Regions from separate parts of the Paenibacillus sp. NPDC058177 genome, predicted to be linked through region 1. Evidence: riboswitches for the same ligand, from Rfam matches in the RefSeq annotation. Region 1 holds a riboswitch; the other holds the start of a gene.
The links. Region 1 has a riboswitch for cobalamin ahead of metE (5-methyltetrahydropteroyltriglutamate--homocysteine S-methyltransferase). Riboswitches for the same ligand answer to the same signal wherever they lie in the genome.
Positions count from the first base shown of each region.

Region 1 (7,929 bases):
GCACCCACTGGGCAGAGGAGAACAAATGTCAGGCTGATTCCATCTTTGTTGCTTTCCACAGCTCCAAGGAGCCAACACGTGCGGAAGAAACAGATTGTAAAACATTCGAGAGCAAGTAAGCCTACCCGGAAGGAACCCTCCACGGTTCCTTCTTTTCTCATTTATTCTATCAAGAATGAGAATTATTATCAAGTGTATCGCTAAAAAAAGAATATACAATAAAGAAGTAGTCCTAAACGCCAGAAGACGTGGACACGCCCTTTGCAGTCTACACACAACCTTACTTACTGCTGTATGCTCTTGCTTGTCTACAGCATGATCTTGTTTGCATGCAGTAGGCACTTGCTTATCTAGTGCTTGCTTCTGCTCACCTGACGCAATCTCTCGCTTATCTGCTGCTTGCCCCTGCTCACCTGACGCATTCTCTCGCTTATCTGCTGCTTGCTCCTGCTCACCTGACGCATTCTCTCGTTCGCCACTAGATTGTATCTGTTCCTCGCCCACTCCATGCTCTTATTCTCCTGCTGTGCCCATACTCGCCTTCCCCTACGCCCTTGCTCGCCTACTGTATGTTCTTACTCACTTTTCTCACGCCCTTGCCCACCTGCTGTATGTTCTTACTCACCTTTCCCACGCCCTTGCCCCTGCTAAATGCGCTTCACCCTCTTTCCTAAGCTCTTGTCTTCCTTTTGTATGCCCTTGCTCACTTCCTGTTTAGCCTAACTCAAGTCAGCTAAAATGGCCTGAGTGAACCGGGCCAATTCTAGTGCCCAATAACAAAAAACCAGCAGGCCCCCCACGAAGGGAGATCTGCTGGTTATCTTTTTCCGTTGCTATATCATAGCTTACAGCGCGGTATTTACACTTTGCTTGGGCTAGTCTTGGCTCTTGCGATCGCAGCGGCCTCAACCATGTTGCGCAGGGCGCTTTCGGTTTCTGCCCATCCGCGGGTCTTGAGTCCGCAGTCTGGGTTGATCCAGAACAATTCTGGTTCCAGTACACGCAGAGCGCGGTCGATGTTGACTGTCATTTCCTCTACAGCTGGGACACGCGGGCTGTGGATGTCGTATACGCCAAGGCCGATGCCTTTATCGTAGTCTTGCTCCTCAAAGCTCACGATCAGTTCGCCATGGCTACGGGAAGTCTCAATGGAGATAACGTCAGCATCCATATCGGAAATGGAATCGATCATGTTGTTGAACTCGCTATAGCACATATGCGTATGAATTTGAGTCGTGTCTTTGACATCGTAAGTGGAGATACGGAACGCTTTAACCGACCAATCCAGGTAGTGCTGACGGTCTTCTGGCTTCAGCGGCAGACCTTCACGGATCGCTGGCTCATCCACTTGGATCATCTCAACTCCAGCGTCTTCCAACGCCTTCACTTCATGACGCAGTGCAATTGCGATTTGGTTCGCTACTTCTTCACGGCTCAAGTCATCGCGGACGAACGACCAGTTCAGGATCGTTACCGGTCCAGTCAGCATGCCTTTTACCGGAAGCTTGGTGCGGGATTGTGCATAGACGCTCTCTTTAACTGTCATTGGCTCGATGAAAGCAACGTCAGCATAGATTACTGGCGGCTTCACGCAGCGGGAACCATAGGATTGCACCCAGCCGTTGCGAGTGAACAAGTATCCAGCCAGCTTCTCACCGAAGAATTCAACCATGTCTGTACGTTCGAATTCACCGTGTACGAGTACATCCAGTCCGAGCTTCTCTTGGAAAGTGATGACTTCGTCGATTTGATCACGGATATATTGATCATAACGCTCTTGGTTCCATACCCCTTTGCGCCATTTGAGACGTGCTTGGCGAACTTCTGGTGTTTGCGGGAAGCTTCCGATCGTTGTTGTTGGCAGCAACGGCAGATTCCATTTCTCCTGTTGTACTTTCACACGCTCTGCGAATGGCAGGTTACGGTTTGCAGGAAGTTCAGCCAGCTTGCGCACTTCTGCAGCGATATCTTCACGGCCGCGCTCAGGCAGGGCACGGAAGGTAGCAAGTGCATCGCGGCTAGCTTGCAGCTCGGCAGCAACAGCATCACGGTTTTCCAGTGCAGAGCTGATCAGCTTCAGTTCAACCAGCTTCTCGTTCGCGAATGCCAGAGCGTTCTTGATTACGGATTTCACCTTGTCTTCGCCTTCTACGGTTACCGGTACATGCAGCAAGCTGGAGGATGGTTGCAGGAACACACGGTCCAAGCTAACATGAGTCGCCAGTTTGTCCAGCAGAGCCAGCTTAGCATCCAGATCGGAGCGCCAGATGTTACGTCCGTCGATGATACCAACGCCGAGAATCTTGTCTTCCGGCCAGCCCAGACGCTCGATGGATTCGAGGTTTGTACCGCCATCGTGTACGAAGTCCAGACCCAGACCTTGTACAGGTAGCTTAAGAAGTGCTTCAAGCGGTTCAGCAGCTTCGAAGTAAGTTTGCAGGATGATGTTCAATCCAGGCACAGCTGCAGCGATTTCTGCATAAATCGTCTCAAGCAGGCTGATATCTTCATTGGTAAGCCCGGTTACTACCGCAGGCTCGTCCACTTGTACCCATTTCACGCCTTCTTGCTTCAGCTCTTGAAGCAGTTGCACATATACTGGCAAGAAACGCTTCGCGATTTCAGCCGTTTCAGATGGCTGGAAGCCTTTGGACAGCTTCAGGAAGGTGTAAAGGCCGATGACAACCGGCTTGCCTTCGATACCGGCTTGCGCTTTAGCAAAACGATAAGCCGCAAGTGGCTTGTTCTCAGTCAGACGCGGCGTTTGGTTGCCGATCTCTGGAACGATATAGTGATAGTTCGTGTTGAACCATTTAGTCATTTCGCATGCAGTAGCTGTAGCGTTACCGCGAGCCATTGCGAAGTAAAGGTCCAGTCCGATGTCTCCGCCATCGTATTCATACCGTGGAGGTACAATTCCGAACATTACGGCTGCATCCAGCACGTGGTCGTAGAATGTGAAATCATTGACCGGAATCAGATCAATACCGGCTTCTTTTTGTGTCTGCAAATGCTCAAGCTGGATTCTTTCCATTTCGGAACGGAATTCAGCTTCATTTTTTTGGCCGGACCAGAAGGTCTCCAGGTTCTTTTTCCATTCACGGTTTTTCCCGATTCTCGGGTACCCGAGGTTACTTACTTTTACTGTTTGCGTCATTCCTAGGTTCCTCCCTTATCTCACTAATAATCTATATGCGTCATGTTTTATACCCAAAAAAGGCGTCTCTCCCTGTAAGAAGTCAGAGGGAAAGACGCCCTAGTATTATACATACTGGTAGCTGGTCTAACACCGTCCTATCTTCCGTAGGTAAAGCTGTGCTGTCGAAACAGGTAGGTCTCCTGGCTGCGGCGTCTACATCTCCAGCCGTCTTCCCGAACAGCATATGCTGTCAGTGACGAGGGTTGCTGAAGACTCTTCCGTTACAGTGGCGGGACCGCGTCGGTCTTGCACCGAACTTCCCTATTAAGCCACCCGGTATGCCTTGGCATCCGGCAGGCACCTGTATCCGTTATTCAGTTTCGGGAATGAATATAACGTCATCATACTGGAATACCAAGTAAACCGCAATAGATTATGAGTGTAGCAGTTATACGGAATCCTTATAGCCAGTTAGAAGAAAATAATATACACCACTGCTGCCAGCACAATTCGGTAGATCGCGAAGGGCATCAGCTTGACCCGATTGATCAGTTTCAGGAAGAAACGCATCGATATCAGCGCGAAAACAAAGGCACTTATGAAGCCAGCGATGAAGAACGGCAAGGAATCCATCGTAAAGTATTGCCAGTTCTTGATTAGGGAGATTAGCGTAGCTCCGGCCATGACCGGCACGGCCATAATGAACGTGAAGTCAGCAGCTGCCCGGTAGCTCATCCCCAGCAGTACACCTCCGGAGATGGTGGAACCGGAGCGGGAAAAACCCGGCCACAGGGCGAAGCACTGCATCAGGCCAACGCCCAGCGCCTGCTTGTATGTCACTTGATCGACCGTTTCGGTCTGAACCTTCTTTGGGGCGAAACGATCGGCACAAATCATAAATACCGCACCGATGACGAGACCAATCAATACAGTTGCCGTCGAAAACAGATGGTCATCAATGTAGTTCTCTGTCAGTACGCCAAGGACTCCGGCAGGAATGAGACCAATCAGCACCATGCGAAGCTTTAGATGCCCTTCACCGGCAGGTAACTGTGGTTGTCCATCCGGCACAGGCTGCATTTCTTTGCGGCTGAACCGCTTCAAGCCGAGCAGATCAATAAATCTTTTCCAGAAAATCACTACAACCGCCAGGATCGAGCCTAGCTGAATAACTACTTTAAATGTATTTGCCGTATGTTGGCCCAGAAATGCCTGTGACCGCAGCCACATATCATCCACAATAATCATATGACCAGTAGAGGATACGGGAGCAAACTCGGTTATACCTTCGACGATGCCAAGAATAATTGCTTTAATAATCATGAGCAGGTCCATGTTAAATCCTCCTTAAATTTTTCTTCAGATTGCGCAAGTAACGACTCCGGATGAAGAAGAAATACAATACCTGCGCGACAAAATAAACCGCCAGCACCGCACCAGTCTCGGTCACGATTGATAAGTAGAACAGGCGCTGCAGGGCGATAAAAGCAAATAGGCTATGCAGGATAGCCAGTCCGATCGGTACAAAGAACATCAGGGCTAGCTGGAATGTCACAATCCGGTTCAGTTCCCGATCCGTTAATCCCATCTTGTCCAGGGTGGAATATTGCAGACGATCATAATCCAGATCCATGTACAGACGGAAGTAAAGAAAGCTTCCAGCTGCAATGAAGAAGACGGTGCCCACAAGCAGAGAAGCGAACAGCATTGTACTGTACAGAGTCTTGTGGATCTCAAACAATGTGCCGCTGACTGCAATGGCATAGGGATAATCAGCAGTGTATGCCCTCTTGCCCTTGACCGAAAGATCGGCTGCGATTCCAACCGTTTGCAGCAAATCCGCAACATAGAATCCCGTGTACCTATCAGTCTGCACGGGGCGGATAGCGGCATACAACTCATCGTTAACCACAATGCCGCTAAAGTCACCCCCGTCAACGCCGTCCAGCGCCGGGAGCAGATGGTTCGCAATCGGTAATTCCTCGGTGTAGCCGGTCTCGCGAATTGAGTTTCCCTGCCGCAGTGTATATGTAGCCTTGACTCGTTCACCCGTCAGGCTACGGTCCCGCTGAGAGCCGATCATGACCAGCCCGTCATGACCTTCAAGCGGCCTTTCAGACGAACGGAATCCAGCCTTCATCAGCGCCTGCTTATAAAGACTGTAGGAGATCAGGGGCAGCAGCCGCGTCCGATCCGGCCCAGTCTGCGATTCCACCTCTGCATATTTAATAGGGATGCTAAGTGTATCAAAGATCAGGCCACGGCCTGCGAGCTCCCTGCGAATGCTGTCCAGGTGCCGCTCTGTTTCTGCCGCGTCCTCCGTCCCCTTTGCCACATAGCCAACAGCTGCCGGGTAATTAAGCTTCAGTTCCCGGGTCAACGTCTGAATGGAAGCAAATACACCAACAGAAGTGAATGATACGGCCGAAATAATCGTGATGATGAAGAACATGCGTCCGTTCTCTCTCCAGCGGGATGACAGGCCAGAGAGTGCGATCAGGTTAATCCGATGCCAGTAGAAACGCCGGGTTCTCTTCAGCAGCTTCACAATGTAGATGCTCAGTTGGGTATAGAACAGATACGTTCCAACAACCGTAATGACCACGACTGGGAACATAATGACATCTACCAAAGCCGCGCGTACTGTGGCGGCCATAACGTAGCCAGCGATCAGGAAAACTGCTGACAGCAGCACAAGCACTATAGAGATTTTAGGTTCTTCCTCATGCTTGCTTTCCCCTTGGAACAGCGGCATCGGATCTTCAGGGCCGGTTAGTGCAAAAGTACAGAGCGAGATCAGACCAAACAACAGCACAAAGCTGCAAATGGTCAGCACTGGGGCCTGCCAGGGCAGATGAAAGGAAAGCGAATGAATGCCAAGAAAGCCCGAGCCGATCATCAGGAACAGCTTGCCAAGCAGCAAGCCCAGCCCGGTACCGGTGAAAATTGCCGCGCTGCCGATCATCATATTTTCCAAAAAGACCATCAGGTGCAACTGCCGCCTAGTCATCCCATGCATCAGTAGAATGCCGAACTCCTTCTTGCGGGATTGCAGGAACGAACTCACAGATACCAGTACGAAAAGGGAGCAAAACACAAAAATGGACCCTTCGGCGACCATCATCGTCTGCGTTGCAGTACTGAAAATCAGATCCTTGGACAGAGCCGGGTGATAAATAAACAGGGCACACAGAAAGAAGATCATCACCGAGAACGAGCTGCTGACAAAATAGGCGGCATACTTCCGCTTGTTACGAATTACATTTCTATAAGCGAACTGCCGAAAGGTCATGGCCCGCGCCTCCCAGAAGCGACAGCATGTCAATGATATTCTGAAAGAAGGCGGCCCGGCTGCTGCCCCTGTACATCTCACTATGGAACCGCCCGTCTTTGATAAAAATCACCCTGTGACAAAAGCTCGCAGCCACGGCATCATGTGTAGCCATCAGCACCGTCGCTCCCTCCGAAGCATTGATCTGCTCCAGCATACCCATCACTTCGCCCGATGTTGTGGAGTCCAGATTGCCTGTAGGTTCGTCGGCCAAAATCAGCGCAGGCCGGTGGATCATAGCACGGGCGATCGCCGTCCGCTGCATTTGCCCGCCGGAAATTTCGTACGTCCGCTTCTTGAGCAAGTGCCCAATGCCAAGCGCTCCTGATACCTGTAGCAGCCTGCTTTCCATCTCTGGAACAGAGGCACCGGCCAGTGTCAACGGCAAAATGATGTTCTCTTCCACGGTGAGCGTGTCGAGCAGATTGAACTGTTGGAATACAAAACCCAGCTCATGACGGCGGAACAAGGCCTTCTCTTGTCTGCTGAGCAGATTAGGGTCTCGTCCACCAATCGAAATCTCACCGGAGGTCGGCTGATCGATAGTGGCGATGACGTTCAGCAGGGTCGTTTTCCCGCTTCCTGAGGGGCCCATAATACCGACGAATTCACCCTTTTCCACAGCAAACCGGATATGATTCAGCGCGTGCGTGGACACTTGGCCCTCATAAATTTTGGATAAATTATTGACTTCAAGTATGGGCAAGTGCCGCCGCTCCTTCCGTGGCCTGGAATGCTTCTATTATACAAACACGTCTCAGGCGCCAGCTATTTGTGAAACTTACAGTTACCTTACACAATTGTAAGGTGGTTAGAATACGATCCGTACCGTAGAGCCTTTCCCTACCTCTGAAATGATGCTTACCTCATGACCGAGCTTGGTACAAATCTGCTTAACCAGGTACAGCCCCATCCCGGTGGATTCTTGAAAATCCCGGCCATTTACGCCAGTAAAATAAGGGTCAAACACCCGCGGCAGATCGCCCTGCGGAATGCCTACCCCTTCATCACGTATATCCAGTACTACCCTATTATTCAGTATATAGCCTGTTAAATGAATGACTGCGCCCTCTTTTACCGTATACCGGACAGCATTTGTAATGATTTGGGTCAGCACAAAGGACAGCCATTTCTCGTCCGAAGTCACAACAATATTGTCCTCTACCATAATAGAGGGATATACACGGCTACGAATGAACAGTCGCTTCTGCTCTGAAGTGATCCGCCGCAGGACTGTCTGAAGCTCCAACCGCTCCACATAGAAATCATGCTCGAATGTATCCAGTCGTGCTGTATATAGCACGGTCTCCAGTCCTTTCTTCAGACGGTCAAGCTCGTCCCCGATCGCCGTGAAGGGTGGGCCATCCTTGTCTTGAATGATCAGATGAATGACGGACAAAGGGGTCTTCATGCCATGAACCCATTGATTGATGAAATGAATATGCTCCTCCAGCTTGTG
Region 1 covers NZ_JBHVVB010000002.1:246,754-254,682, forward strand. Annotated here, with positions in the region: gene ACFVU8_RS11185 (DUF1540 domain-containing protein) at 1-119, shown strand, start outside; gene metE (5-methyltetrahydropteroyltriglutamate--homocysteine S-methyltransferase) at 860-3,157, opposite strand; cobalamin riboswitch at 3,313-3,519, opposite strand; gene ACFVU8_RS11195 (undecaprenyl-diphosphate phosphatase) at 3,611-4,474, opposite strand; gene ACFVU8_RS11200 (FtsX-like permease family protein) at 4,476-6,431, opposite strand; gene ACFVU8_RS11205 (ABC transporter ATP-binding protein) at 6,406-7,176, opposite strand; gene ACFVU8_RS11210 (sensor histidine kinase) at 7,282-7,929, opposite strand, start outside.

Region 2 (7,929 bases), on a different contig from region 1:
GCGGCGGCCCTCCTGCGGGCAAGGAGGATGGCATCCGGTTTCCGTTCGTCCAGGATTTTGCACCCGGACGTAACCAGCTTCCGCCGATTGAGATCGGCAAGGATGATTTTGTACGCATCTTTTTCACCGATGGACGGAAGTATGGGCTTGTCTATGAACTGGTGCCGGAGTAAGGCGCTCTGCGTCAGGAACAAGGGGATTTACAACACTTCACGCAGTCCAGGTGACCAGTGTGAACGAAACGGGCTTTACTGCGTAAAGCTTTAAGGAGGATAAAAGATGTCTTTTTTTAGCCGCTTTATGAAAAAGAATCAGTCGCAGCCGCGGCCGCTCTATTACGATATCGTATGTCCCTTCTGCTTCACCAAGTTTGCGCCGGAGGACGTGGTCTTTCGGGCTATGCATAGCCGGGAGGACGATGAGAATTACGCGCTTGGCGAGGATGATGCGCTGAATAAATACCGTGAACGCTTTGGACTGGACACCGTGGACGACATCGAGGCTATTATTCGTCCGGCCGATATCCCAGAGGAGTATCATCATTACACAGATAATGTACTTACCGGTCTGACGGACCGTTATGGAGTACTTACACGCAGACGGCTATGCCCGTCCTGCCATAATGAGCTTCCGGTCACAGCCGGCAAGGTGCCAAGCAATATCATCTCTATTATCGGCGCTTCCCAAGTAGGGAAGTCGGTGTACATGACGGCATTGATTCATACGCTCCAGCACACCACTGCCGGGCATTTTGATGCTGCCTGTATGCCGCTGAATGCCGAGATCAGCCGCAAGTTCCGTACGCTCTATGAAGAGCCGCTGTTTGAACGCGGGGATCTGCTGGCTTCGACACAGAAGGAAAAGATGCAGGAGCCTTTCATCTTCCAGTTTGTCTTCAAGGATGAGAACAAACCGCCGCTGACGCTGGTCTTCTTCGATGTCGCGGGTGAAGGTATGGTCGACCAGGATTATCTGGGTCTGCATGGCCAGCATATCAAGAATTCTGCGGGTATCCTGTTTATGGTTGATCCGCTGCAAATTCGATCGGTACGCGAGAAGATCCGCATCAACATAGGCGACCGTCCGGGCGAATGGGTCTCGCAATATGATGAGCCACGCGATGTTGTTCTGACCATGTTTGGCGATTTTATTGCTTATCAGGAGAAGAGCAAGACGGACATTCCTACCGCAATCGTTCTGGCGAAGAGCGACATGCTCCATTCCTTAAAAGATGAAGATGGCGATTACATCAAGTCGAACAGTAACGTATTCAATAACTATGTGCACCGCAAAACGCTGAATCTGGACGAATTCCATAACATCGACGGGGAAATTCGCCGGTTTATTGGCAAGGTGGACCGTCCGTTCAAGGATACGATGGATGTGTATTTCTCCAACACTGCTTATTTTGCCGTATCCGCACTCGGCAGCAATCCCGTGAATCAGAAGATTGAAGGGGTTGTCAGCCCGATTCGGGTGGACGAGCCGTTCATCTGGCTGCTCCACAAGCTGAATTACATTGAGGGGAGCGACGGCCCGTGAAGAATCATTCAGGGGCGATGATCACTCAGCAGATGTACACCCGGGAGCGGCGCGGGATTTTTCGCTCCACAGAAGGGTTCGATACGGTAGCGAAGTCGGAGGGGCTGGACGGCGGCTTTGTCAAAAAAATTCTTCATCCCTTCTGTCTCTATGATGCCCCATCGGAGCTGACGGCGCGCGGGGAGAAGGACGAGGCGTCCTACCCTTCAGCGCTGCACCTGTTCCATACAGAGAACGGGGAGACCGTCATCGGGAACAGCCGCTATCAGTCGGCAGATTTCACGGGTCAGCGGAGCGCTTTTTTCGCCCATAACTTTGTTGTTCCTGCTGCTCGTGCAGAAGAGATTGTGGAGCATTATGGGGATTGGCTGCATGCGGATTTTGCGGAGAGCTACACAGGTGAGCTTGGTGGTACGTTGCCAGAGCTGTCTACTATCCCGGTGGCGGGCAGAACTCAGGTTGACCCTGGGACAGTGCTGTCTTCCTTGAATATTGGGGAGAGCTTGTTCAAGTCACTGCTGCAGGCGGTAATGATTTCCGTGGCCGGCAAGAAGAAGATCTATATAGCGCTGGATGTGCCTATTGGAGAGTTGTCGGGACGGGCAGCAGAGCTGACCGAGGTTATTTTCGGCGCACTACCCCATGAGTTCCGTCGCAGACTGGGTGTTATTACGTATGCCAATGAGCCGAAGAGCCGCAAATATATTCATTTGACCTTTGTAGAAAAAGGTTCACTTCGTCCCGGCGATCGCAATGTGGAGAAGGATTTTACGTTCGATCTGGTCTCTGGGCGCAGTACTAATGCTGAATTCGGGGATTCGCGGCAGCAGTACGCCGATCTGGCCTGGAAGATTACGAGCAGCGGCGGCAGCATGAATGATTTCGGTCATTTTGCCGACCGGATGCTGGACGGGGAAAGCTTGGAACGCAAGCTATCGCTCGGGCTCTATAATGAACTGGCTGTATTTTACGAGATTGAACAAGGTAATGAAAGCTTGTATGAACAGAACAAGTACGCGGTTCTTGGCGGATTGCTGGATTACCTCAAAGGGTCTGGCGCACTGGAGTCACGAGTCCGGTTGAACGATATTTTTCTGGAACGATTTGACCGGGAATTTGATCAGATCAGACAAGGAGGTCTTCTGATCCCTGCGTTGATGGAGAGCTTCAAGGCTTACTATGTGCTGCCGGGACATAATTACAGGGGCCGTATCGTCGATTATTTCATTAACGGGATGCTGAACAACAGCAACCAAGGACGAGAGGACGACCTAAAGGCAGCGTATGCCATTATCGAGAGTGAAGAAGAACTGAGTGCGGCCTTTTTCAAAAAAGTGCTGGGTCAGCCGATCTTCCGCCGGAAGCTTTTGGAGCCGTATTTGGAGAACCGTCTGGCTGCCGCCGCATCAGCAGCGGATATTGCTGGCTTTGTACTCTATTGGGGACGCACGCTGCCTGAGGTGCTTCAGCAGACCTTTATTGAGGACAAGACAAAGGATTATTTATTGGAAAAGCTTCAGCGTGAAGCCAATCCTGTTGCCGCTGCAGCCGGGATTCATGAGCGTGTGGAGAAAGCTGAGAAGGACCGGCGGCGCAGCGGTGGTATCCAGCCTGAAGCGCTTGAACTTCTGCGCGGATTGGCTGCGGCCGCTGACCGTTTTGTGCTGAACCGTCTGTCTCTGGCAGAACTAACGAAGGAGCAGCTGCTGGATATTGCTTTCCTGCGTTATCCCAAGGGGGCTGCCAAATGGTATCCGCCGCTGGATCAAATCAGCAAGCAGAAGGAGAACGCCCTGCGGGCTGCCTACCGCTGGTTCGGGGAAGAGAAGCCGGATGAGGGAATCTTTGACGGACTGACTCCGAAGGAGCTGGATGATGTGCAGCTTCTTGGACGGCGCTGGCTGAAGGAGTCAAGGTCCGCTGAACCTTTCGACCGGCTGCCGCTGGGCTTTTATTATAGCAGTCACCGTGAGGGCGGACCGCTGGATTACGAAGTGCTGCTGGAAATGGTTAACGAGAAGGCAGGTTCGGATAAAGAAACCGTCTACCGCTTCCTGGCTTGGACACAAGGCAATCCATTGTTTGTAGTCTCGAACAAGAAGCTGCAGCCGGGGTACCGCCGGGCCATTCTGAAATATTTCAATAGCTATGACCGGGAAGCTTTCAAGAATCGCGAATTCCGCAAAACCTATCTTGCAGCCGCACGACCTGCTCTGCAAACTGTATATGATGAAGCCCGCTCCCAATTGGCTTCACCGCTGGCGCGGTGGGTCAGCCGCAGCCGATTTCAAATCCTGATCTCGGGGCTCGCAATCGGAATTGTCCTGGTTATTGCAATTATAGCGTTTAGCATGCTGCGGCCCGACGGGAAAGAGAGCACGCTGCCGGAGGCCAGTCCGCAGCCAAGTCCCAACCAAACGGCTGGTACCGGTCTGCCGCCGGTCATGGCCTATCTGCTGGCACCTGACGGAGAGCAGGTGGAGGGTAGCAAGCTGCAGTTTATTTTCCCTACTGCTGCTGATTGCGATAGTTTCAAGCCGGCTGAGATTAGTGTGCTCAATACCGATGAAACCAAGACTACGTATAAAGTAACAGCTACGACCAGTACGTGCGCATTACCATCATCGGATCTAGGAGATTCTTCCGAAGAAGAGAATTCTGATGGGGGCAATGTAGCCGGAAACGCTGCTGGAACGGCAACGGATGCTCCTTCGCATTCATCTGCCAATGCCAAGGATGCAGTGACTGATCAAGCTAATAATGCTGTGAATCAGAAAGATCAGGCATCTTCAACGATTGATCCTGCTGCTTCACCTTCGCCTGCGCCAGAGGATGGACAGATAGATCAGAAAGAGGGCCCATATCAGGTAACCCTTGAGCTAGAGTCTGGGGCTGTGCTGGTGCCGGGCGACACAATTGAGGCTGGGGACTATAAGCTGAAGTTGTCCGAGAAGGCTCCGGTACAAAGTTCTGGTGAGTCTCCGGCAAAGGACGACACAAGCCCTGATCCAACGGCTACAGCAAAACCGAAAAAGAAATAATAATTGCTACTCCTGAACAGCTGCAGAGTTATGACTTGGACAAGTTATGGCTCTGCAGCATTCAGGAGCTTTTTCGCTGTGAAAATGGGCCAATACCGATTCCGGCAGTTTTTCTATGGACATACCGGGGGATTATAGCTATCATTAGGAATATTAAAATTTAATAGTAGTATACTTAATGGAGAAGGTGCAGACTCAGATGGTCTGGGTTTGCTTAAAAGGGAAGTCCGGTTCAAAATCCGGCGCGGTCCCGCCACTGTAGATGCGGAGCGACTTTTCAAAGGCCACTGTTCCTATAAAGGAGTCGGGAAGGCGGAAAGAAGCGATGAGGCATGAGCCAGGAAACCTGCCTTTTTCAAGGTGTTCCCATGCCTTCGGGGGGTGAGGCCGGGAACCAGTTGCAGATGGATGTGCTCCGGGAAAGAAATTCCCGTACGTCTGCCCTCAAGCCAAGTTTGTTCTGACCGCCCTTTATGTAGGGCGGTTTTTATGTTGTTTGTTTTCCAGCATAAACCAAAATTATAAAGAAAAGAGGTTCATGATGAAAAGAATGTTATCATCCCGGGCGCTTGCGCTTGGACTGGCGTTAGTGCTGGTCATCTCCATTCTTGGCTCTTCGCTGATACCGGCAGGACAAGCCTTCGCCGAAGCACAGCAAAGCCTTACTGATCAAGGAGCTACAGAAACTAGCGTGACAGACGCCACCTACGGCGCAGCGACGTTTACTGCTGCTGCACAAGAACAAGAAACCGTAGATGTTCAACAGGCGATTACAGACGCTATAAAGTATGTTCAGACTAAAGGAGTTACAACGGATTGGATCGCAATTAGCTATGGGCGTCTCGGGTTAAAGATACCGGATAGTTATACTGCGAGTCTTGAGAAGAGCGTGAAGAGTGCTATGACTGCTTCTTCCCCTCCTTATGTAACTACGTATGCCCGGTTGGCTCTTGCTGTTACGGCAATCGGTCGTGATGCAACCAACTTCGGCGGCTATAATCTTATTGAGCCGATTTATAATAGCAAGGATGTAGCGGCTCAAGGTATAAATGGCCCTATATATGCATTGCTAGCTATAACAGCCGGACAATATAATGTGCCTGACGATGCAGTCTGGAGCAAGGAACGGATTGCGAATAATCTCATCTCGAAACAAGATCCGTCGGGTGTATTCTCGGCTTTTGGTTCCAATGCAGATATAACAGGGATGGCGTTACAGTCTCTCTACACTTACAATGGCTTTCCTGAAGTAGAGACCGCAGGCCAGCGTGCCGTAGATTGGCTGTCCAAGAATCAGAACAAGGACGGCGGCTATGACAGCCGTTGGGGTGTGAGCAGTGAGGCTAACTCACAGGCTATTCTTGGCTTGACTACTGCTGGTATTGACCCGACAGGGCCGGAGTTCACTAAGGGACAAAATAACCTTATCACCAACCTGTTAGCTTACCAAATGCCTGATGGCGGTTTCCGTCATGCTATGTCTGGAAAATCTGATAACCTTGCTACTGAACAGGCACTGCAAGCACTTATCTCGTATCAGTTATTCCTTAAAGGGGAAAAGTACTATAGCTTAAAGCAACCGGCTTCTCAGAAACCAGCCGTTCAGGCTTCAATTAGAATTGAAGGCCCTGAAGGAACGATCACTAGCGGGGCTGTGGAAGCACCAACGGCGCTTAAGGCCTTGGTAGAGATCACTAAGGCCAATAATATACCGCTGGATATACAAAACGGCAAACTTAATGGCATTAACGGAATTTCGCAGCAGCAGTACGGTGCCTCTGACGGCTGGAAATATGCTGTTCAACAAGACGGGCACTGGAGAGTGTCGGATGTAGATGCTGCTGATTATGCTCTTAATGCAGGACAACAAGTTCTATTTTTCTATGGCGATGCTGATACAGGTCTGAATAATCATGTAAATGTATTGCCGGCCATCCCTGCTCCAGGAGAAGGCTTTACGATTCAGGTCTATAATGATGTGGTAGATTGGAACACGACACCGTCCAAGACCGTTAGCAAGCCTGCCCCAGGGGTAAAGGTAACCATTGGGGATCATGCGGTTACAACAGATAGTGAGGGGAAAGCCAGTTTTGCTGGCCTGCCTGCAGGCACTTATGACGTGGAGCTTACAGGTTACCGTCAAGGTGCAGCACCGAGTGTGTTACCAACCCAATCACAGTTTAGCGTAGCAGCACAAGCTCATGCTTCTATAGCCATTGAAGGTCCGGAAGGTCCTTTGGCTTCTGGCACGGTAGATGCAACGAGTCCGCTTCAGGCTTTGAGAAAACTGGCGCAAACCAATAATATCTCTCTGGACGTTACGAACAGCTACATGGGAGAGTACGTCTCTGCGATTAAAGAAATAGAAGCGGGGAAATACGGTGGCTGGGATGGTTGGTTCTATGCTGTGAAGAAAGATGGAGGCTGGACCCTTCCGAATGTCGGGGCAGCGGATTACTTACTTCAGAGCGGAGAACAGATATTATTCTATTATGGTGATTTCGGAGTCACTTCCCTTATTGATTCCATCCAGGCGGAGCCAAAGCAGCCTGTTTCCGGACAGCCATTCACTATTTTGGTAAAGAAGATTGTCGATGACTGGAACACAGGAGGCAGTCTGATCCTGCCGGCTGAGGGTGTTCAGGTTACGATTAAAGGTGAAACAGTAACCACCAATAATGATGGCAAAGCGACCTTTGTTTCCGGTAAGACTGCCGGTGATTATGAAGTTGAAGTTACGGGTTACCAAAAAAATGCTGCTCCAACAGTGGTTAGAACGGTAAGCACAATATCCGTTGCTAAGGATAACGGCACTTCAACACCAACGCCTACACCTGCAAAATCGCAGGTCACCTTCTTGGTGGAAGGCGATGCCATTCGCGGTACGATTGTTCCGAGCACAACAGTCAATTTGAACCCGGGTGATACGCCTTATACCTTACTGGTTCGTCAGTTGGGAGGTAAGGTGGTTGCTACCGGTTCCGGCACGAGTTTATATGTTAGATCAATTGATGGCTTGGCAGAGTTCGACCGAGGTGAGAAAAGCGGTTGGATGTACTCGGTCAATGGGGTATTCCCGAACTACAGTGCAGGTGCCTATACTACGCTTGCAGATGGGGATACGGTTGCCTGGCGCTATACAACAAATCTTGGAGTCGATCTGGGTGAGCCATCCTTTGAAACCGATCCGAAGGGACCAACCACCGGTACTCCAGGAACGGGCACTGCGGTTGTCATCAGCCCGGATAATACTCTGCCGCTTAACAAGGTAGGACAGACCACAACCGTTAGCAATGCTAATGAAAAAATGACCGCTGCACAGGCAGCGGAACTGAAGCAGACTTTG
Region 2 covers NZ_JBHVVB010000008.1:216,855-224,783, reverse strand. Annotated here, with positions in the region: gene ACFVU8_RS25740 (beta-mannanase) at 1-173, shown strand, start outside; gene ACFVU8_RS25735 (TRAFAC clade GTPase domain-containing protein) at 280-1,542, shown strand; gene ACFVU8_RS25730 (GAP1-N2 domain-containing protein) at 1,539-4,583, shown strand; cobalamin riboswitch at 4,752-4,951, shown strand; gene ACFVU8_RS25725 (S-layer homology domain-containing protein) at 5,122-7,929, shown strand, end outside.
Region 2: linked by a shared signal. The riboswitch ahead of ACFVU8_RS25725 (S-layer homology domain-containing protein) and the one ahead of metE (5-methyltetrahydropteroyltriglutamate--homocysteine S-methyltransferase) in region 1 are both predicted to bind cobalamin.